3 regions of the Bradyrhizobium sp. AZCC 2176 genome follow, and region 2 is predicted to be linked to each of the others. Evidence: predicted binding sites of a transcription regulator. Region 2 holds the regulator's gene; each other region holds the start of a gene.

Region 1 (7,302 bases), 2.0 Mb from region 2:
CGTGCGCAAGCAGCGCGAACTCGACCGCCAAATCGCGCGCCTCGAACAGGACCGGGCGCAGAAGCCGCCAAGCAAGCTGGAAGTTAAGATCGAACTCGCCGCCGCGGCCGCGACCAAAGCGACATTGCGGGTCACCTATGCCGTGCGCAACGCGCGCTGGATACCGCTCTACGATGCCCGCCTCGACACCGGCGCCAAGGACCGCAAGCCCGCGCTCGAGCTGGTGCGCCGCGCCGAAATCACCCAGGCCACCGGCGAGGACTGGTCCAACGTCGCGCTCAGCGTCTCGACCGTGCGCACCGCGCGCGGCGGCAGCGCACCCGATCTCAATTCGCTGATTGTGCAATATCCGCAACCGCCGCGTCCTGCCCAGTCGGCCAGCGGCGGCTTGATGGATAATGCGAAGCCGTTGCTGCGCGCAGCGCCGGCGCCCCAGGTGGCGGAGGCGCTCTCCGGGAGGGCCGACGAGCAACAGGCCACGGCTGATGTCAGCGGCTTCCAGGTAGTGTTCAAAATTCCGGGCCGCGTCAGCCTCAGTGCGAGCGAAGGCGCCAAGAGCCTGCGTGTTTCCACTGCCACCATCGCCCCCGATATCGCGGTCCGCGCGGCGCCGGTGCTGAATCCGACGGCGTTCCTCGAAGCGAGCTTCAAGCAGAACGAGGACGCGCCGCTGTTGCCGGGCCGGGTAGCGATCTACCGCGACGGCGCCTTCGTCGGCCGCGGGCAGATGGCCGCCGCCAACAAGGACGAGACCGTGCGGCTCGGCTTCGGCGCCGACGACAAGGTCAAGATCGAACGCGCCGTTCTCAAGCGCAACGAGGGATCGGCCGGCCTGATCGTGACGACGTCGAAGACCGACGAGCGCGCGTTCAAGACCAATGTGCGCAACGGCCATGATTTCCCGATCCGGATCGCGATCGAGGATCAGTTGCCGGTCAGCGAGAACGAGGAAATCCAGGTCGAAATGCTGTCGTCCACGACGCCGCCGACCGCGAGCAACCTCCGCGACAAACGCGGCGTGCTGGAATGGGCGTTCGAGGCCAAGGCGGGCGAGGTCAGGGACATCAACTTCGCTTGGCGAATCCGCTGGCCCAAGGACAAGGGCGTCGTGATGGTACCGGCGGGCTAGCAGCGGCGAGGCTACAGGTGACGCACAGTCGGCTCTCCCTCTCCCCGTTCTTCACGGGGAGAGGGAGCTAACCGGCGTCACTTCGCCTTCAGAAACTCCCCGACTTCCAGCAGCACGAACTCGTTGTCGTCCGCCTTGTTGGGATCGCGGCTCGAGGAGAACGGCAGGTTGTTGTCGTTGCCGACGATGATATGGGTGTCGTCGACGCGGTCGACGTTCTCGATGGTGAAGAACGGGAAGGTCAGCACGCCGTCGTTGAGCGGCTTGCGGGCCTTCTTGTCGGGATCCTTGATCTTCATCAGATCGATATAGGCGATCTTGCGCACCGGCTTGCCGACATTGGCCTCGGAGAGCTCGACCTTGTAGACGCGCTTGAATTTTGCAAGGTCCGGAAAGCAGTTCTCGCCACGCTGGCCGGCCGCGCAGGCCTTGTCGGCGGTGCCTTCGCCATTGTCGCGCTCGATGATCAGGCCGCTTGACGCGTCGATCATGTTGAAGTCGCCGATGGCGTGGCCGTTCTGCTCGAACACATAGTGCCAGTAGCGGCCGGTGAATTTTTCGGTGGCAACATCAAATTCGAGGATTCGGGAGGCTTCCTTGCCATCGACCTTTTCAAAATCCTTCTTCTCGGCGTCCCACAGCGGGCCTTCCAGCAGGCCGTACAGGAACTTGCCGTCCTTCGAGGCGGCAAAGCCTTCATAGCCCTTGGAGCGGCGCAGATTGACCGTGGTGTAGCTGGCGCCAGGTGCGCCCGGCGACTGCACCGACCAATGGTCGGGCGAGCGCACCGGCTTGCCGTCGGCAGGGGTTTCGAAGACGGCCAAGATCTTGCCCATCCTGTCGGCCTTCAGCACGTAGGGGCCGAACTCGTCGCCGATCCAGAAGGTGTCGCCGATGATCTGAAAACCTTCGGTGTCGAAGTCGGCGCCGGTGAGATAACGTTTTGCGGTGTCCTCATGCAGGATGCGGAACGGCACCTTCCTGTCGAGATCGTGCAGGAAGATGGTTTCCTGCCGCTCGATCTTGCCGCTCGCCCAGTCGATCTTGTGGCGGTTGAGATACAGCATCGAATCCGCCGAGTTGTAGCGCGAGCCCATGCCATTGTCGGTGAGCACCCAGAACGAACCGTCCGCCATCATCTTGATGCCGGAATGGCCCTGCAGCGGCTGGCCCTTGAACGGCAGCGACACACCGGTGGGGCGCTCGTAGGATTTTCCCATCACGGTGCCGACGGCGTCGACGCGGCGGCCAGTGGTGTACTTGCCCGCGGTCTTGAGATCGTCAGGCGCGTCCGTGGGCGCGTCGATGAAGGTCTGCGCCGGCAGCACGGCGTGCCCCTTCAGCGTGACGGGAAACTCGCCTTCGCCCTGCGCAAATGCAGCACTGGCCAGAAAGACGGACGCGACGGAGCAGAGCAATGACACGCGCATGGCGGATCTCCTGTGAATGACGATGCGGAGTGTCTTGCGGAGCGGCCGTTACAATTGGCTGACAGTTTTGTGAAAAGCCTGTAACGCCGTTGGATAAGCCTTGCGGCGTTATGCCGTCATAGCGTTTCCCAGCGAAGTGGGCCCCGGTTCGCGTCAAGAAAACGCGTCAAAACAAAAACCTAGAGCCCGGTTCTGATTCAATCAGAAGCGGGCTCTAGGGCGGGCCTGCCGGCCGCATGGTTTGCGGCAGCAGGAACGGCACGCCTTGATCGGTATAGTCGATCGTGACGTCGACCTCGAAAATCCGGCGGATGGTCTCGGCCGTGATCGCGTCAGCGCGGCCACCGTCGACGGCGAGCCGGCCGCGGTGCAGCAGCACGATCCGGTCGGCGAAGCGCATCGCCAGATTAAGGTCGTGCAGCACGGCGATCACGGCCGTGCCGTTCTGGGCGCGCCGCCGCGCCGTTTCCACCAGGTCGATCTGGTGGCGCATGTCGAGGCTGGAGGTCGGCTCGTCCAGCAGCAGAAGCCCCGGGCCGTGCTGCTCTTCGCCGCAGGCGAGTTGCACCAGCACGCGGGCAAAATGCGCGCGCTGCTGCTCGCCGCCGGATAGCGTCGGCAATTGCCGGTGAACGAAATGCGCGAGATCGACCTCGCCGAGCGCCGCATCGACCAGCCGCTGCGCGGCGGCGCGGCCGCTATCGCCCGCGCCCATATGGACGATTTCCTCGACCGTGAACGGGAAGGTGACGTTGACATGCTGCGACAGCATCGCGCGGTGATGGGCGAGAAGGCGCGGCGCGTAGCGGTGGATGTCGCGCTGTTTCAGCCTGATCTGGCCGCGCGTCGGGCGGAGATCGCCGGACAGCATCCGCAGCAGCGTCGATTTGCCGGCGCCGTTGGGGCCGACGATCGCGACCATCTCGCCGGCTTTGATGCGCAGATCGATCGCATCGACCAGCGTGGCGCCGCCGACCACCATCGAGATCGCTTGCGCCTCGAGGATGGCGCTCATAGCGAAACCAGCCCGCGTTGGCGGAGCAGCATCCCTAAGAAGAACGGCGCGCCGATCGCCGCGGTCAGGATGCCGATCGGCATTTCAGCAGGCGCAACGATGGTGCGGGCCAGCGTGTCGGCGCCCACCAGCAGCACCGCACCCAATAGCATCGATGCAGGCAGCAGCAGCCGGTGCGCCGGCCCGATTACCAGCCGCAACAGATGCGGCACCACGATGCCGACAAAGCCGACCACACCGCAGACCGAAACCGCTACCCCCGTCATCGCCGACACCAGCACGATCGAAATCCGCTTCAGCCGTTCGACGTCAACACCGCTGTGGAACGCCTCGGCCTCGCCGAGCACCAGGACATCGAGCCCGCGCGCGATCGAGACGCAGGCGATCGCAGCCAAGCCCAGCACCGGCGCCAGCGTGGCGAGCTTGGGCCAGGTCGCGCCGCTCAGCGAGCCCAGCATCCAGAACGTGATGTCGCGCAACTGGCGATCATCGGCGATAAACACGAGTAACCCGACGCCGGCATTGGCGATGGCGGCAATCGCAATGCCGGCCAGCAGGAAAATCGCGATCGACGTCCGCCCCGAGCGGCTCGCGATCGAATAGAGGATGATTGTCGTCACCAGCGAGCCTGCGAAGGCCGCGATCGGCAGCAACTGATGCTGCATGAAGCGGAGGCTCTGGCCGATCTGGCTGTCGGTGAACACGATCGCGGCCGCTGCTGCCAGCGCGCCGCCGGAGGAAACGCCGACCAGCGCGGGGTCGGCCAGTGGGTTGCGAAACAGCCCCTGCATGATGGCGCCCGATGCGGCGAGCAGGGCGCCGACCATCGCCGCCGCCGCGATCCGCGGAATCCGGATCGACCACAGCACGAGCTGGTCGCGCGCAAGCGTCGGACCCGCTGCAGCGTCGCCCCACAAGCCGAGCGCGGCCGGCAGCCGCGTCAGCGGAATGCCGGCGGCGCCCATCGTGAGCGCAACCAGCGCCGCGCCGGCAAGTGTGGCGAGCAGACAGATGAGGGTCAGCGAAGCGGGAGGGCGCAACGCGTATCTACTGCGGCGCTTCGCATGTTGCGTGCTGTCGGAGAGAGTGGTCACAGCCGGCAGTTTGCGGTGAGTGCCGCCGGCTTGAACTTCTCTGCCTGCGGCGCCAACGCCGGATAGAGCTTGACCGAGAGATCGCGCGCGGCGGCCGCCGTGCGCGGCCCGAAGCCAAGCAGATAGAGGCCTTCCATGGACATGAAGGCCTTGTTGGCCGCGACCGGGGTCAGCGCGAAGGCGGGATGGACATATACGGCTTCCGCTTCCACCGAGTCCTTGCCGCGCTGGATCGAGAGCACCACGTCGGGCTTTGCCGCGACGATCGCCTCGTCGTTGATGATCTTGTAGCCATCATAGCCGTCGATCGCGTTGACGCCGCCGGCAAGCGCGATGATCTCGTTCGCAGCGGTGTTTTTTCCGGCGGCCATCGCCCGACCGTTCAACAGCGACATCACGAACATCACGCGCGCCGGCTTCGTCACCTTGGCGCGCAGCTCGCGCAGTTGCGCCAGGTCGTCCGCTACCGCCGCGGTCAGGCATTCGGCCCGCTTGTCCGCGCCCATGGCGTGACCGACCAGCTTGATCTTGTCGATCACGCCCGCTTCCGAAAAGGTTTCGGGCACCAGCACCAGCGGCACCTTGGCCGCCTCCAGCACGTCCATGGTTTCTTTCGGCCCGGATCCCTGCACTGCCAGCACCAGCGAGGGATTGAGCCCAAGAACGCCCTCAGCCGAAAGCTGGCGCATATAGCCGACGTTCGGTTTGTCACGCAGCGCTGCGGGCGGATAGAAGCTGGTGGAGTCCACGCCGGCCAGCCTGTCCTCGAAACCGAGCGCGTAGAGGATCTCCGTGATCGCACCGCCGATCGAGACGATCCGCGCGGGATCGCTGATCGTGACGTCGCGGTTTCGGGCATCATGCACGGTAATGCCCGCAGCGACCGCGACACGGCCGAGCAGGAAACAGCCCGCGATGGCCGACAGTGCGAGCGTGCGACATAATGTCATTGCCGGTTCACCTGGTTAGGTTCTCCTGGTCGGGTTCACTTGGTCAGGATCAGCTTGTTCTGCGACGTCAGCCGCAGGCGATAGTTATCTTCGCCATGCGCGATGATGATTTCGCGCTCCGCCGCAAACAGCTCGCGGCTGTCGATCCGGCCGCCGTTCATGGTGAGAAGGCGCGTCGCAGACGACGGCTTTTCGGCATGCTTTCCGGCGCCTCCGACATTGTCTCCTGAAGGTGCCGCCATAATTGCTGCTGTGTCCCCAATGTTCCCGACTAGCTGCTTGTATAATTTGATCGACGCGCAATCCAACTGCTGCACTTTACAATCGATATAAAGTGCACTCTGGCATTATTGACCGGTTCCGCAACGCGGCGTAACCAAGATGAACGCGATACGAGCGGGGGTGCCCGGTCGCGAAAATTGGTAGCCAGCAAGCAGCCGCGCATCACCGCGGCGCCCGCCAGCCAGACCCAAGAGACAGAACAACAGGTTGGGGCAGTATGGCTTTCGGGGCTAGGCATTCGCGCGCCTTGGTTTTGGGCGCGTCGGCATTTTCGTTCGCATTGATGTCGGCAAGCGCAGCGTTCACGCAGGCGCTCGAAGCGGAGGCCGTCACGCGCTCTCCCGAGCAGAAGAAACAGAAGCAGGCGAAGCGCCAGCAAGCCAAGCCGCAGCAGGATGCGCAGGCAACGGCGCCGGCGATGAATGCGCGGGCGCAGATTGGGGCCGGGCCGGTTCAGTCTCTCGATACGATCACAGTGGCGGCCTCGAAGACCGAGGAACGCGCGATCGACGCGCTGGCGCCGGTCAGCGTGGTGACGCTCGAGCAGATCCAGGGGCTGCAGCCGAATCGGCTGTCCGATATTTTCTACAACGTGCCAGGTGTTTCGTTCCAGGAGCGCGGCGACGATCCCTCGACCGTCATCAACATCCGCGGCCTGCAGGATTTCGGCCGCGTCGCGGTCGTGGTCGACGGCGCGCGGCAGAACTACCAGCGCACCGGCCACAATGCCAACGGCTCGTTCTTTCTTGATCCCGAGCTGGTCGGCGGCGTCGACGTGGTGCGCGGGCCGACCGCGAACATCTACGGCTCCGGCGCGATCGGCGGCGTGGTCTCGTTCCGCACCAAGGACATCAACGACGTCGTGCGCCCGGGCGAGCGCTGGGGCGTCGACATGACCGGCTCCGGCGGCACCAACAGTGCGCGCGGCCTCGGCTCGATCTTCGGCGGCGTGCGCGCCGATCCCAATGTCGATGTGTTCGGCGGCGCGGTCTACCGCACGCAGGGCAATTACAAGGACGGCAACGGCACCGAGATCGGAAACACCGGCAACGAGATCGCGGCCGGCTTGTTGAAAACCACCGTGCGGCCAGCCGAAGGCCATGAGGTCAAGTTCGGCGCGATATTCCAGGACTACAAATACAGCATCGGACAGTTCAACCGCGGCGCGACCACGACCGCGACGCCCGCCGCGGCGATCGCCGGCTCCTCCGTCTATGCATCGGACGCCAAGAACTACACGGGCACCATCACCTGGAAGTACTCGAAGCCCGATGATAGGTGGTTCGACTGGAACGCAACGGTCTACGGCAATCGGACCGACAACGACCAGATCAAGACCTACAACAACCGCATCACAAGCGGCGGCGGCGTTTGCTCGCTCGCCAATCCCGGCAACAACATT
Region 2 (7,302 bases):
AACTCGTGCTCTCGGGCGAAGTGCTTGGCGACATCTATCTCGGCAAGATCAAGAAGTGGGACGATGCCGCGATTGCAAAGCTCAATCCGAAGCTGAAGCTGCCGGCTGACGCCATCACCGTGGTGCGCCGCTCCGACGGTTCGGGCACCACCTTCAACTTCACCGACTATCTCTCGAAGTCGAGCGCCGATTGGAAAGCCAAGGTCGGCTCCGGCACCGCGGTCGAATGGCCGGCCGGCGTTGGCGCCAAGGGCAATGAAGGCGTTGCCGGCAATGTCGGCCAGACCAAGAACGCGATCGGCTACGTCGAATATGCCTACGCCAAGCAGAACAAGCTGACCTATGCGGCGATGATCAACAAGGCCGGCAAGACCGTGCAGCCGACCATCGCAGCGTTCCAGGCGGCCGCCTCCAACGCCGACTGGGCCAAGGCGCCCGGCTATTACGTGATCCTGACCGACCAGCCCGGCGAAGCCTCCTGGCCGATCACGGCGGCGACCTTCATCCTGATGCACAAGGATGCGACCGACAAGGCGGCGTCCCAGGAAGCCATCAAGTTCTTCAAATGGTCGTTCGAGAAGGGCGCCAAGATGGCCGAAGAACTCGACTACATCCCGATGCCGGAATCGGTGGTCAAGCTGATCGAAAAGACCTGGTCGTCAGAGATCAAGAGCTGAGGTCCAAGTACTCTGTGTCCCGGACGCGGTGCAGCGTCTCTTGACGATGCACCGCAGAGCCGGGACCCATTGGGCGACCAATCAAGAAGAAAATAGGCTCCGGAATAGCGGCGCACCGCAAGCGCTGCACCGCATCGGGGGCACGAGACGGATCGAACCGGATCGAGTAAAAGTACAGGGGATTGGCGTGGCAGAAATGGCGGTTGAAAGCGACGTAATGGAAGCTGCCGGACCCTACGATCGCGCACGGGCCCTCAGCGCGTTCAAGCTCGGCGATATCACCTTCTACTGGATCACGCGCGCCTGCGCGATCTCGGTTCTCCTCATCCTCGGCGGCATCATCATCTCGCTGATCGTCGGCGCGTGGCCCGCGATCCGTGAATATGGCGCGGCCTTCCTGTGGACGCAGCGCTGGGCGCCGTCGGCCGATCCGCCGGTACTCGGTGCGCTCGGCCCGATCTACGGCACGCTGGTTACCTCCGTGATCGCGATGATGATCGCCATTCCGGTCGGCCTCGGCATTGCGGTGTTCCTCACCGAAATCTGCCCGATCTGGCTGCGCCGTCCGATCGGCCTTGCCGTCGAGCTGCTCGCCGGCATTCCTTCGATCATCTACGGCATGTGGGGCTTCTTCGTGCTGGGGCCATTCCTGGCCAACACGTTCCAGCCATTCATGATCAGCGTGTTCGACGGCATCCCCGTGCTGGGAACGATCTTCGCAGGTCCTCCCTCCTATCTCAGCCTGTTCAACGCTGCGCTCATTCTCGCGATCATGGTGCTGCCCTTCATCACCGCGATCTCGGTCGATGTGTTCAAGACGGTGCCGCCGGTGCTGAAGGAAGCGGCCTATGGCGTCGGCTGCACCACCTGGGAAGTCGTCCGCAACGTCGTCATTCCCTACACCCGGGTCGGCGTGATCGGCGGCATCATGCTGGCGCTCGGCCGGGCGCTCGGCGAGACCATGGCGGTGACCTTCATCATCGGTAATTCGTTCAAGATCCAGTCCTCGATCTTCGCGCCGGGCACCACGATCTCGGCGGCGATCGCATCCGAATTCGCCGAGAGCGACGGGCTGCACCAGTCGGGCCTGATCCTGCTCGGCCTGCTGCTGTTCATTCTGACGTTCTTCGTTCTCGCTGCCGCGCGGCTGATGCTGATGCGGCTGGAAAAGAAGGCGGGGAACTGACATGAACCCGATCTACGCCGCCCGCCGCCGCAACGACATCATCATCCGCACGCTCTGCGTCGGCGCCGCGCTGTTCGGTGTGACCTGGCTGGCGCTGATCCTGTTCACGCTGTTCTACAACGGCCTTTCCGGCATCAACCTCGCCGTCTTCGCCCAGGATACGCCGCCGCCGGGATCGACCGATGGCGGCCTGCGCAACGCCATCATCGGCTCGATCATGATGACCGTGATCGGGGTCGGCATCGGCGCGCCGCTCGGCCTGTTCGCCGGCACGTATCTCGCCGAATATGGCAAGCACGACAGGCTCACCTCGGTGATCCGCTTTATCAACGACATCCTGTTGAGCGCGCCCTCGATCATCATCGGCCTGTTCATCTATGGCGCGGTCGTCGTGCCGATGCGCGGCTTCTCGGCGATCGCCGGCTGCCTGGCGCTGGCCGTGATCGTGATCCCCGTGGTGGTTCGCACCACCGAGGACATGCTGGGGCTGGTGCCCAATCCCTTGCGCGAGGCGGCATCCGCGCTCGGGCTGCCGCGCTCGCTGGTGATCCGGCGGATCGCCTATCGCGCTGCCCGGTCCGGCCTGATCACCGGCGTCCTGCTCGCCACCGCCCGCGTTGCCGGCGAAACCGCGCCGCTGTTGTTCACCGCGCTGTCGAACCAGTTCTTCAGTCTCGACCTGACCAAGACGATGGCCAACCTCCCGGTCACCATCAACAACTTCGTCCAGAGCCCCTATGCCTACTGGAAGCAACTCGCCTGGGCCGGCGCCCTGTTGATCACGCTCACCGTACTTGCCTTGAATATTGGCGCGCGCATTCTTGGCGCCGAGAGGACATCCAAATGACCGATCTCTCCGTATCCGTGAGCTCAGCGACGGGACCCGTTCCGCAGGTGGCGCTGCCCGAGGCCGCGCCCAAGGTGACCGCCCGCGGCCTGAACTTTTACTATGGCGAGCACCATGCGCTGAAGAACATCAACCTGACGCTCGGCACCCACCGCGTCACCGCCTTCATCGGCCCGTCCGGCTGCGGCAAGTCGACCCTGCTGCGGATCTTCAACCGGATGTACGACCTCTATCCCGGCCAGAAGGCGACCGGCCAGTTGATGCTCGACCAGACCAACATCCTCGACCCCAAGCTCGACCTCAATCTGCTGCGCGCCCGCGTCGGCATGGTGTTCCAGAAGCCGACGCCGTTCCCGATGACGATCTATGAAAACATCGCCTTCGGCATCCGCCTGTATGAAAAGATCTCCAAGTCCGAGATGGACGGCCGCGTCGAAAAGGCGCTGCGCGGCGGCGCGCTGTGGAACGAGGTCAAGGACAAGCTGAATGCCTCGGGCCTGTCGCTGTCCGGCGGCCAGCAGCAGCGGCTCTGCATCGCCCGCACCGTCGCGGTGCGGCCCGAGGTGATCCTGTTCGACGAGCCCTGTTCGGCGCTCGACCCGATCTCGACCGCCAAGATCGAGGAACTGATCCAGGAGCTGGCGGAGGACTACACCATCGCCATCGTCACCCATAACATGCAGCAGGCGGCGCGCGTCTCCGACAAGACCGCCTTCATGTATCTCGGCGAGCTGATCGAGTTCGACGACACCAACAAGATTTTCACCTCGCCGAGCGATCGACGCACCCAGGACTACATCACCGGCCGGTTTGGCTAGCATGATCCGGAAAAGTGGGAACCGGTTTTCCGAAGAGATCATGCTCAAACGAGGAAATAAAATCATGATCCGATTAGAATCGGACCATGATTTGAGGAGATAAGAGATGGCATCCGAGCACACCGCCAAGGCGTTCGACAGCGACCTTCAGGAACTGACCCGTCTCGTCGCCGAGATGGGTGGCCTGTCTGAACGCATGATCACCGAATCCGTCGACGCGCTGGTCCGCCGCGACGTCGCCCTCGGCAAGCGCGTCGTCGCAGCCGACGTCGAGATCGACCGGCTGCAGCATCTGATCGAGGAGCGCGCGGTGCTGACGATTGCGCGGCGCCAGCCGATGGCGATCGACCTGCGCGAAATCGTCGGCGCCATGCGGGTCGCCACCGATCTGGAGCGGATCGGCGACCTCGCCAAGAACATGGGCAAGCGGGTCGCGGCGCTGGAGAACGATTTCCAGCCGCTCAAGCTGATGCGCGGCCTGGAACACATGACCGATCTGGTGCTGTCGCAGGTCAAGTCGGTGCTGGACGCCTATGCGGCGCACGATCTGCCGGCGGCGATGGCGGTGTGGAAGGGCGACGAGGAAGTCGACGCCATCTGCACCTCGCTGTTCCGCGAGCTCCTGACCTATATGATGGAGGATCCGCGCAACATCTCGTTCTGTATTCATTTGATGTTCTGCGCCAAGAACATCGAGCGGATCGGCGACCACGCCACCAACATCGCCGAAACCGTGTTCTACATGATCGAGGGACAGCAGATGCTCGACAAGCGCCCGAAGGGCGACATGACGACGTTCGCCACGACCCTGCCTAATACTTGAGGAAAGCAGAATGAGCGCGCGCATTATGGTGGTCGAGGACGAGGAAGCGCTGACCACGCTGTTGCGCTACAACCTCGACGCAGAAGGTTATGATGTCGAAACCGTCGCCCGCGGCGACGATGCGGATACGCGGCTGAAGGAGCGCGTGCCCGATCTCGTCGTGCTCGACTGGATGCTGCCGGGACTGTCCGGCATCGAGCTGTGCCGCCGACTGCGCGCCCGGCCGGAGACCAAGCAGTTGCCGATCATCATGCTCACGGCACGCGGCGAGGAGAGCGAGCGGGTGCGGGGGCTGGCGACCGGCGCCGACGATTACATCGTCAAGCCGTTCTCGGTGCCGGAGCTTTTGGCGCGGGTGAAGGGCCTGTTGCGGCGGGCAAGCCCCGAGCGGCTCGCCACGGTGCTGACCTATGGCGATATCGAACTGGATCGTGAGAAAAGGCGCGTTGCGCGTTCCGGCCGCCAGATCGATCTCGGCCCGACCGAGTATCGGCTATTGGAATTTTTCCTCGAACATCCCGGCCGCGTCTTCAGCCGCGAGCAGTTGCTCGACAGCGTCTGGGGCCGCGACATCTATATCGACGAGCGCACCGTCGACGTCCATATCGGCCGCCTGCGCAAGCTGCTCAATCCGGGCCGAGAACAGGATCCCATCCGCACTGTGCGCGGCGCGGGTTATGCACTGGACGACCGGTTTGCGAAGGTGGAGCCGTAACGCTCTGCTGGTTGTCTCAGCAAACTCCGGCGTCGTCCCCGCGAACGCGGGGACCCATAACCACAAATCTCGATTGTTGAAACGCGCTGGAGCTCCAGCGAAGCATAACCACTGACATCCGTGGTTATGGGTCCCTGCGGTTCGCAGGGACGACGAACGATTTAGTTCGTAGATCCTCTGGGTGAGTGGGTGGTCGCAAACTCAACTTACCCCCTGACCACCTGCCACCCCATAGGATCTACGACAAACCGTGGCTTACCTTGTCGGCTTCGGCTGCTGCCTCCGCCGGTCGGCAGCCGGCTGATACGCAATCCGCGAGTGATGCGCGCAGTAGGGCAGTCCCGAAAGCGCCTTGCCGCCGCAGAAGAAGAATTCCGGGCTCGAGGGATCGCCGACCGGCCAGTGGCAGGTCGCCTCGTTCAGTTCGAGCAGCGACAGCCGCTGGCTCATCGGCACCACATTGTCGAAGGCGATCGGATCAGGCTCCATCTCGACCTCGAAGGCGTGCGCGAGCGCGGTGTTGCCGCGCGAGACCGGCCGCGACACCCGCATCATCTGCTGGGCCGGGCGTGCCTTGCGCTGCCGCGGGGCGGCCGAGGAGGGGCTCTTGGCACGGCCGGACAGGCCCAGCCGGTGCACTTTGCCGATCACGGCGTTTCGCGTCACATTTCCGAGTTCCGCCGCGATCTGGCTCGCCGATAATCCGGCTTCCCAGAGCTTCTTAAGCTGCTCGACGCGATCGTCTGACCAGGTCAATACCGTCATCGTATTCTTCCCTTCGCATCGCGCCGGCCAATCAGGGGCAGCGCTGGCGACGTCATTCGTCTCAAAAATCCCTGCGGTCAGAATCCCTTAGCCCTCGCCGGGCGCGAAAACCGCGCCCGAACGTTTACGCCGTACAAAATGGACTCCAGGGATCAGAACTGCCGCACGAGATGTCGTACCCGACGGCCCAAAAGCTACAATATGGCGGGACTCGGGCGCAAGAGTCCGGGCCTGCGCGTCCACATGTTCCGACATCTAGGCATTGCACTGCGTGTTTTCCACCACACCGCAATCGTACGGATTTCCTTATCTTGCGGTGCAGGAAAGGCAGCTTCGTGGTGTGTTGACAGCGCCCCCCGCCCACATAGAATACCTCTCCCGTGCCGCCCTTAAGAGGCGGCACGTTTCGTTTTCGCAAGACCGGCTGTTGCCGCCTTCGCGCCAATGCACGCGTGTGCTCCGCGGCAGGTTCAAAAGCAGGTCTCAAACCTTCAGTGAATTGCCATGACCAATAGCGCCACGTCGCATCTGCTCCCCGTCTTCGCCAGGGTCGATCTCGGCTTCGAAAGCGGCGAAGGCTGCTGGCTTACGGCAACCAATGGCGAGCGCTATCTCGACTTCACCTCGGGCGTCGCGGTCAATGCGCTGGGTCACTGCCATCCGCATCTGATCAAGGCGCTGCAGGAACAGTCGACAAAGCTCTGGCACATGTCGAACCTGTTCAGGAGCCCGGATGGCGAGAAGCTCGCCGCGCGGCTCTGTGAGCAGAGCTTTGCCGACCTTGTGTTCTTCTGCAATTCGGGTGCGGAAGCGATGGAAGGCGTGATCAAGGTCGTGCGCCGCTATCAATTCTCCAAGGGACATCCCGAACGCTATCGGCTCATCACCTTCGAGGGCGCGTTCCACGGCCGCACACTCGGCACGCTCGCCGCGACCGGCTCCGCCAAATATCTCGAAGGCTTTGGGCCGCCGATGGACGGTTTTGACCAGGTGCCGCATGGCGATCTCGAAGCGGTGAAGAAAGCGATCGGGCCGCACACCGCGGGCATCCTGATCGAGCCGGTGCAGGGCGAGGGCGGTGTGCGCTCCGCGCCGCAATCTTTCTTCAAGGCGCTGCGCCAGCTCTGCGACGAGCATGGCCTGTTGCTGGCGTTCGACGAGGTGCAGACCGGCATGGGCCGCACCGGCGATCTCTTCGCCTACAAGCGCGTCGGCGTGACGCCGGATGTGATGTCGCTGGCAAAGGCGCTCGGCGGCGGTTTTCCGATCGGCGCGGTGCTGGCGACCGCGGAAGCTGCTTCCGGCATGACGCCCGGCTCGCACGGCTCGACCTTCGGCGGCAATCCGCTGGCGATCGCTTCCGCCAACGCTGTGCTCGACGTGATGCTGAAGCCCGGCTTCTTCGACCACGTACAGAAGATGTCGCTGCTGTTGAAACAGAAACTGGCTTCCGTGGTCGATCGCTATCCCG
Region 3 (7,302 bases), 4.6 Mb from region 2:
AGTAAAGAAGTAACAAAGCGGCCCGCCGGCAGCGCGCCGGTGGGCCGTCTCTCGCGTCCCAACGCGATTCCGCGTCCTAAACGAGATTGAGTGCGAACCCGATGCAAGCTCTATACGCCCAGCTTTTGGTGGGACTGATCAACGGATCGTTCTACGCGCTGCTCAGTCTCGGGCTCGCCGTGATCTTCGGTATGCTCAACATCATCAATTTTGCCCATGGCGCGCTCTACATGATGGGCGCGTTCTGCGCGTATTTCCTGTTGAACATCACCGGCATCGGCTATTGGCCGGCGCTGATCATCGCACCCATCGTCGTCGGCATATTCGGCATGATCCTGGAACGGACCATGCTGCAATGGCTCGCCGGCCTCGATCACCTCTACGGGCTGCTGCTCACCTTCGGCATCGCGCTGATCGTGCAGGGCGTGTTCCAGAATTATTTCGGCTCTTCCGGCCTGCCTTACGCGATCCCGGATGAGCTGAAGGGCGGCATGAATCTCGGCTTCATGTTCCTGCCGATCTATCGCGGCTGGGTGGTTGTCTTCTCGCTCGTGGTCTGCATCGCGACCTGGTACCTGATCGAAAAGACGCGGCTTGGCGCCAATCTGCGCGCCGCGACCGAAAATCCGACGCTGGTGCGCGCGTTCGGCATCAATGTGCCCAGGATGATTACGCTGACCTACGGGCTCGGCGTTGGACTTGCCGCGCTGGCCGGCGTGCTGTCCGCGCCGATCAACCAGGTGCGGCCGCTGATGGGCGCCGACCTGATCATCGTCGTGTTCGCGGTGGTGGTGATCGGCGGCATGGGCTCGATCATGGGATCGATCATCACCGGCTTTGCGCTCGGCGTGATCGAGGGACTGACCAAGTATTTTTATCCCGAGGCTTCCAACACCGTGGTGTTCGTTCTGATGGTGCTGGTGTTGCTGGTGAAGCCAACGGGACTGACCGGACGGGCAGCCTGACATGAGCGCATTGACTGACGATTCACTGCCGGTAACGCCGCGCGCGATGCGCGACGAGATGATTGTGTTCGCCGCGATGGCGGTACTGCTGGGCCTCGTGCCCATGACCGGCATCTACCCGTTCTTCGTGATGCAGGCGCTGTGCTTTGCGCTGCTTGCCTGCGCGTTCAACCTGCTGATCGGCTATGGCGGCCTGCTGTCATTCGGCCACGCGATGTTCCTGGGGACTGCGGGCTACTGCTCGGCGCACGCGCTGAAGGTCTGGGGACTGTCGCCGGAGCTCGGAATTCTGGTCGGCGTCGCCGGCGCTGCCGCGCTCTCCGTTGTCACCGGTTTCATCTCCATTCGCCGGCAGGGCATCTACTTCTCGATGATCACGCTGGCGCTGTCGCAGCTCCTGTACTTCATCTACCTGCAGGCGCCGTTCACCCATGGCGAAGACGGTATCCAGGGTATCCCGCAGGGCTATCTGTTCGGGATCTTCAATCTCGCCAAGCCGACGGTGCTTTATTACGTCGTGCTGGCCGGCTTCCTCGGCGGCTTCCTGCTGATCTACCGCACCATTAACTCGCCATTCGGCGAGGTCCTGAAGGCGATCCGCGAGAACGAGCCGCGCGCGATCTCGCTGGGCTACAAGACCGACCAGTACAAGCTGCTCGCCTTCATCCTCTCGGGTACGATCGCGGGCTTTGCCGGTTCGCTGAAGGTATTCGTCGCCCAGAACGCCTCGCTCACCGACGTGCACTGGACGATGTCGGGTGAAATCGTGCTGATGACGCTGGTCGGCGGCCTCGGGACCATCTTCGGCCCGGTCGTCGGCGCCTTTGTCATTATCGCCATGCAGCAATATCTGGCCGGGTTCGGCCAATGGGTGACGGTGATCCAGGGCGTCATTTTCGTGGCCTGCGTGCTGACCTTCCGCCGCGGCGTGATCGGCGAGATCGCGCATTATTTCCGCCGATCCCTGTAAAACGGCCGGTTTTCGGCGCCACAAAGCGGTGGATGACCCGGGTCACGGGTCCCGCCGTCGCGCGCTTTTCCCTCGAATGGTCTATGACAGCTTCGTGACAGGCCGCCTGGGCGGCCGTTTCTGAACGACGGAAAAATGCCCATGCTGCGCTGGTTTCGTGCCTTTTTGCCCAAGGAGGAGCGGTTTTTTGACCTGTTTGCCCGGCATGCCCAGACGGTCGTGCAGGGCGCCCTGGCGTTGCAGGACATGCTGCGCGGCGGCGAGGAGACGCCGGTCTTCTGCCAGCGCGTCAATCAGTTCGAAAACGACGCCGATGGCATCACCCGCGAGGTACTGACCGCGGTCCGCCGCACCTTCATCACCCCGTTCGACCGCGGCGACATCAAGAACCTGATCACGTCGATGGATGACGCCATTGACCAGATGCAGCAGACCGCAAAGGCGGTCGTGCTGTTCGAAGTCCGAACGTTCGAACCTCCGATGCGTGAAATAGCCACGCTATTGGTCGAATGCGCCAATCTCGTCAGCCGTGCACTCCCGCTGATGCAGTCGATCGGCAACAACGTCGCGATGTTGACCGCCATCACCGAGGAAATCGGAAAGCTGGAAGGCCGTATCGACGATCTCCACGATATCGGATTGAAGGAACTGTTTCTCAAGCACCGAAGCGGTAACTCGATGGACTTCATCGTGGGCGCCGAAATCTACAAGCATCTTGAGAAAGTGTCCGACCGCTTCGACGACGTCGCCAACGAAATCAACTCGATCGTGATCGAACAGGTATAGGGCAGGGCCAATCCAGTGGACGCCACGCTCGGTCTGCCGATTCTGATCTTTCTGATCGCGGTCGCACTGCTGTTCGACTTCCTGAACGGATTGCATGACGCTGCCAATTCGATCGCCACGATCGTTTCGACCCGCGTGCTGCGGCCGCAATACGCGGTGATCTGGGCGGCTTTCTTCAACTTCATCGCCTTTCTCGTCTTTGGGACGCATGTCGCCGATACGATCGGCAAGGGAATCATCGAACCGGATGTCGTCGATGCAGCCGTGATCTTCGCTGCGCTGATCGGTGCCATCGTCTGGAACCTGATGACTTGGGCGCTCGGCATTCCATCCTCGAGCTCGCACGCATTGATCGGCGGGCTGGTCGGCGCGGGGATGGCCAAGGCCGGGATATCAGCGGCGGTCTGGAGCGGTCTGTCGAAAACGCTGCTGGCGATCGTGCTGTCGCCGCTGGTCGGGTTTCTGCTGGCGCTGGTGCTGGTTGCGATCGTGTCCTGGCTGTCGGTGCGCTCGACGCCGTTTGCGGTCGATCGCGCCTTCCGCATCCTGCAATTCGTCTCGGCGTCGCTCTATTCGCTCGGCCATGGCGGCAACGACGCGCAAAAGACCATGGGCATCATCGCGGTGCTTTTGTATTCGCAGGGGCACCTCGGGGCGGATTTCGCCATCCCGTTCTGGGTCGTGATTTCCTGCCAGGCGGCCATGGGGCTCGGCACGCTGATGGGGGGCTGGCGAATCGTACGCACCATGGGGCTGCGGATCACCAAGCTGACGCCGATGCAGGGCTTTTGTGCTGAAACCGGCGGGGCCGCGACCCTGTTCATGGCGACCTATCTCGGGGTTCCCGTATCCACCACCCACACCATTACCGGCTCCATCGTCGGCGTCGGCGCGGCGCGGCGGGTCTCGGCGGTGCGCTGGAATGTGGCGAGCTCGATCGTCTACGCCTGGGTGATCACCATTCCGGCTTCCGCGATGGTGGCGGCGCTGACCTATTGGGCCGTCTTGCTGCTACGCTGATCCGGTGACGAGTTTGAGCCCGACAATGCCGGCCACGATCAGTCCGATGCAGGCGAGGCGGGCGGCGGTGGCAGGCTCGCCGAACAGCGCGATGCCCAGGATTGCCGTTCCGACCGCGCCGATGCCGGTCCACACCGCATAGGCGGTTCCGATTGGCAGCGCTCTCAAGGCAAGACCGAGCAGCAGGATGCTGCCGGCCATGCAGCCGAGCGTCAGGACGGACGGAATAAGCCGCGTGAAACCTTCAGTATATTTGAGGCCGATCGCCCAGCCGATTTCCATGAGGCCGGCGACGAACAACACGATCCAGGCCATCACGACCCTCCGAACCAGGCAGGGCCGTCCCCGCGGATGAGCTGTGAAATTGGAAGGCCGTCCTTCCGCTGCCGATATGGGTCTGGCCAACAGCCTCCGCAACCACCAAATGAGGCTTGATTAGCCCGGTTTTCCCTGCCAAACGCTCGAGCCTCATGTCCGACATTGCCGTTTCCGCCGAATCGTCGTCCCGCTCGCCGCTCTCAGATGAGGTGGCGCGGCGGCGCACGTTTGCGATCATCTCCCATCCGGACGCCGGCAAGACCACGCTGACCGAAAAACTTCTGCTGTTCGGCGGCGCCATCAATCTGGCGGGACAGGTCAAGGCCAAGGGCGAGCGGCGCAATACCCGTTCCGACTGGATGAAGATCGAGCGCGAGCGCGGCATCTCGGTCGTGACCTCGGTGATGACGTTCGAATTCCAGGACCTTGTCTTCAACCTGCTGGATACGCCGGGCCACGAGGACTTTTCCGAAGACACCTACCGGACGCTGACCGCGGTCGATTCCGCCGTGATGGTGATCGACGCCGCCAAGGGCATCGAGGCGCGGACGCGAAAGCTGTTCGAGGTGTGCCGGCTGCGCGACATTCCGATCATCACCTTCATCAACAAGATGGACCGCGAGAGCCGCGATACGTTCGAACTGCTGGACGAGATCGAAAAGACGCTGGCGCTCGATACGACGCCGATGACCTGGCCGGTCGGCCGCGGCCGCGATTTCCTCGGCACCTATGACGTCGTCAATGGCGGCGTGCGCCTGCTCGAAGGCGGCGGCGCCAAGACCGGCGCGACCGAGCAGATCGACATCGCCGATCTCGCCGGCCGCAACGCCAATCTCGACGTCGGCGAGGTCAAGGATGAACTCGCGCTGGTCTCGGAAGCCTGCAAGCCGTTCGAACTGGAGGCATTTCGCGAAGGCCATCTGACGCCGGTCTATTTCGGCAGCGCGCTGCGTAATTTCGGCGTCGGCGACCTGCTGGAAGGACTCGGCAGGTTTGCGCCTGCGCCGCGCGCGCAGGACAGCAATTTGCGCAAGGTCGAGGCGGCCGAGCCGCGCATGAGCGCCTTCGTGTTCAAGATCCAGGCCAACATGGATCCGAACCACCGTGACCGCATCGCCTTCGCGCGGCTGTGCTCCGGCAAGCTCAGCCGCGGCATGAAGGCGAAACTGGTGCGGACCGGCAAGAACATGAGCCTGTCGAGCCCGCAGTTCTTCTTCGCCCAAGACCGTTCGGTAGCCGACGAAGCCTTTGCCGGCGATGTCGTCGGCATTCCGAACCATGGCACCTTGCGTATCGGAGATACGCTGACGGAAGGCGAAGACATCACCTTCGTAGGCGTTCCGAGCTTTGCGCCGGAAATCGTCCGCCGTGTGCGGCTGACGGATGCGATGAAGGCCAAGAAGCTGAAAGAGGCGCTGCAGCAGATGTCGGAAGAGGGCGTGGTGCAGGTATTCCGGCCGCGCGACGGTGCACCGGCGCTGGTCGGCGTCGTCGGCCCGCTGCAGCTCGACGTGCTGAAAGCGCGGCTCGACGCTGAATATTCGCTGCCGGTGGAATTCGAGGTCTCGGAGTTCCAGCTCGCGCGCTGGGTCTCGTCCGACGACCGCAAGAAGTTAGAGGCCTTCATCGCCGCCAACGGCTCGGGCATCGCCGATGACGTCGACGGCGACCCCGTGTTCATGGCCAAGAACGAATTTTATCTCGGCTATACCCGCGAACGAGCCGAGGGGATCAATTTTTCCAACGTCAAGGACGTGAAGAAGAAGGCGTAAGGCGGCCACGCTTCTTACGCCGATCTCCACTGTCGTACTCCGCGAAAGCGGGGGACTCAGTACGCCGCGGCCTATCCGTCAATCACCCACCGTCTCTGGAATACTGGCCATGTTGAGCGTGGCGAGCTTTTGCGCCGCCTCCTCGGCGCGCGCTCTACGCCCTGATGACCAGCCGCCCGCACGCCACCATGAAGCACAACCCGCCGCTGCAGGCCGCGGTCCACAAGGTCATCACCCAGGCGATGCGGATATTCTGCCAGGATATCGAGAGCCCGGCCGAACGCCGCCGCGCGGTGATGAAGGTCTACATCACGCTTTATGGCGGCATCTCGCTCTACACGGCCGGTGTCCTCGACCAGCCCGGCGAGAAGGCCCTGATTGCGGAACTGTCGGCCATGAACGCGGGGATGTGAACGGCATCCGCCTTGATGCGGACCAATACGCACACCAGTTTGCTTGGGTCGCCCATGAGGACCCGCTGAAATGGTTCGGCGCATCATCGCCTGTCTGATCGCGCTCTTCGTCGGGATGGGTGCCGCCGATGCCCAGTCGCGGCGCCAGATCGACGCGACGCCGTTTTCGCATGCGCCCTGCAGCGTGCTCGACGGCCAGCCGTGCACGCCATCGTTCTGCAGCGTGTTCAACGACGGTCCCTGTATTCCCGAGATCGATTATCCCTACGGCCAGAACCTGCAACTCACGATCGAAACCGTGCCGCCGCAGGACCAGGCCGCGAAATACCGCAAGCCGGATCACGATCTCGATACGATCGGCGACCTGTTCGCGGCGCTCCGGTCCTGCTGGTCGCCGCCGCCTCCCGACATCGCGCGGCCGGGCATGCAGATGTCGATTCGCTTCAGCTTCAAGCGCTCGGGCGAAATCATCGCCACCCCGCGCGTGACCTATGCCACGGCCGGCGTTCCGGCAGATACCCGCGCCGCCTATCTCAAGGCGATCAATGCGTCGCTGCAGGCATGCCAGCCCCTGAAATTCACCGGTGGGCTGGGCGGTGCGCTGGCCGGACGGCCGATCGCGATTCGCTACGTCGACAACCGCGATCCGGGAAAGCAGGCGGAGAAGCCGTGACGACGGCGGCGTGGCGCATTGCGCACCAAGCCCTTAAAATGATACGCGGGTAATCAGCAAACCGGCCGCGCAGCGGGAGGATATCATGGGACTGCTGGTGCTGATCCTGGGCCTGATCCTGTTCTTTGGCGTTCACACGCTTACCATTCAGCGCAAGCTGCGCGCGCAGGTCATCGCCGCGACGGGCGAGGGCGGTTACAAGATCGGCTATGCGCTGGCATCCTTCGCAGGGCTTGCGCTGATCATCTGGGGCTTTGCCAAGTATCGCGCGACCGGCTGGATCGACGTCTGGAACCCGCCGACGGCGCTCAAGCACATCGCGGTAGCCCTGATGCTGCCCGCGGTCATCATGGTGGTCGCGTCCTACATCCGCGGCCGGATCTAT

What was found. Region 2 encodes PhoB, which activates phosphate uptake and scavenging genes when phosphate is short. Its sites were predicted from a motif close to TGTCATNNANCTGTCAT; they were not measured.
Region 1: a site for PhoB is predicted at 2,607-2,623, ahead of V1288_RS17875 (esterase-like activity of phytase family protein). Genes of this name have one in related genera too.
Region 3: a site for PhoB is predicted at 2,019-2,035, ahead of V1288_RS30245 (DUF47 domain-containing protein). Genes of this name have one in related genera too.

Annotation. Positions count from the first base shown of each region.
Region 1 covers NZ_JAZHRX010000001.1:3,825,133-3,832,434, forward strand. Annotated here, with positions in the region: gene V1288_RS17870 (mucoidy inhibitor MuiA family protein) at 1-1,129, shown strand, start outside; gene V1288_RS17875 (esterase-like activity of phytase family protein) at 1,207-2,559, opposite strand; gene V1288_RS17880 (heme ABC transporter ATP-binding protein) at 2,774-3,574, opposite strand; gene V1288_RS17885 (FecCD family ABC transporter permease) at 3,571-4,614, opposite strand; gene V1288_RS17890 (heme/hemin ABC transporter substrate-binding protein) at 4,665-5,618, opposite strand; gene V1288_RS17895 (hemin uptake protein HemP) at 5,654-5,860, opposite strand; gene V1288_RS17900 (TonB-dependent hemoglobin/transferrin/lactoferrin family receptor) at 6,184-7,302, shown strand, end outside.
Region 2 covers NZ_JAZHRX010000001.1:1,808,361-1,815,662, reverse strand. Annotated here, with positions in the region: gene pstS (phosphate ABC transporter substrate-binding protein PstS) at 1-677, shown strand, start outside; gene pstC (phosphate ABC transporter permease subunit PstC) at 865-1,863, shown strand; gene pstA (phosphate ABC transporter permease PstA) at 1,865-2,710, shown strand; gene pstB (phosphate ABC transporter ATP-binding protein PstB) at 2,707-3,528, shown strand; gene phoU (phosphate signaling complex protein PhoU) at 3,635-4,351, shown strand; gene phoB (phosphate regulon transcriptional regulator PhoB) at 4,362-5,066, shown strand; gene V1288_RS08260 (GcrA family cell cycle regulator) at 5,322-5,831, opposite strand; gene V1288_RS08255 (aspartate aminotransferase family protein) at 6,336-7,302, shown strand, end outside.
Region 3 covers NZ_JAZHRX010000001.1:6,383,615-6,390,916, reverse strand. Annotated here, with positions in the region: gene V1288_RS30260 (ABC transporter substrate-binding protein) at 1-13, shown strand, start outside; gene V1288_RS30255 (branched-chain amino acid ABC transporter permease) at 102-965, shown strand; gene V1288_RS30250 (branched-chain amino acid ABC transporter permease) at 967-1,935, shown strand; gene V1288_RS30245 (DUF47 domain-containing protein) at 2,077-2,721, shown strand; gene V1288_RS30240 (inorganic phosphate transporter) at 2,737-3,741, shown strand; gene sugE (quaternary ammonium compound efflux SMR transporter SugE) at 3,733-4,056, opposite strand; gene V1288_RS30230 (peptide chain release factor 3) at 4,212-5,831, shown strand; gene V1288_RS30225 (hypothetical protein) at 5,996-6,244, shown strand; gene V1288_RS30220 (hypothetical protein) at 6,315-6,917, shown strand; gene V1288_RS30215 (NnrU family protein) at 7,003-7,302, shown strand, end outside.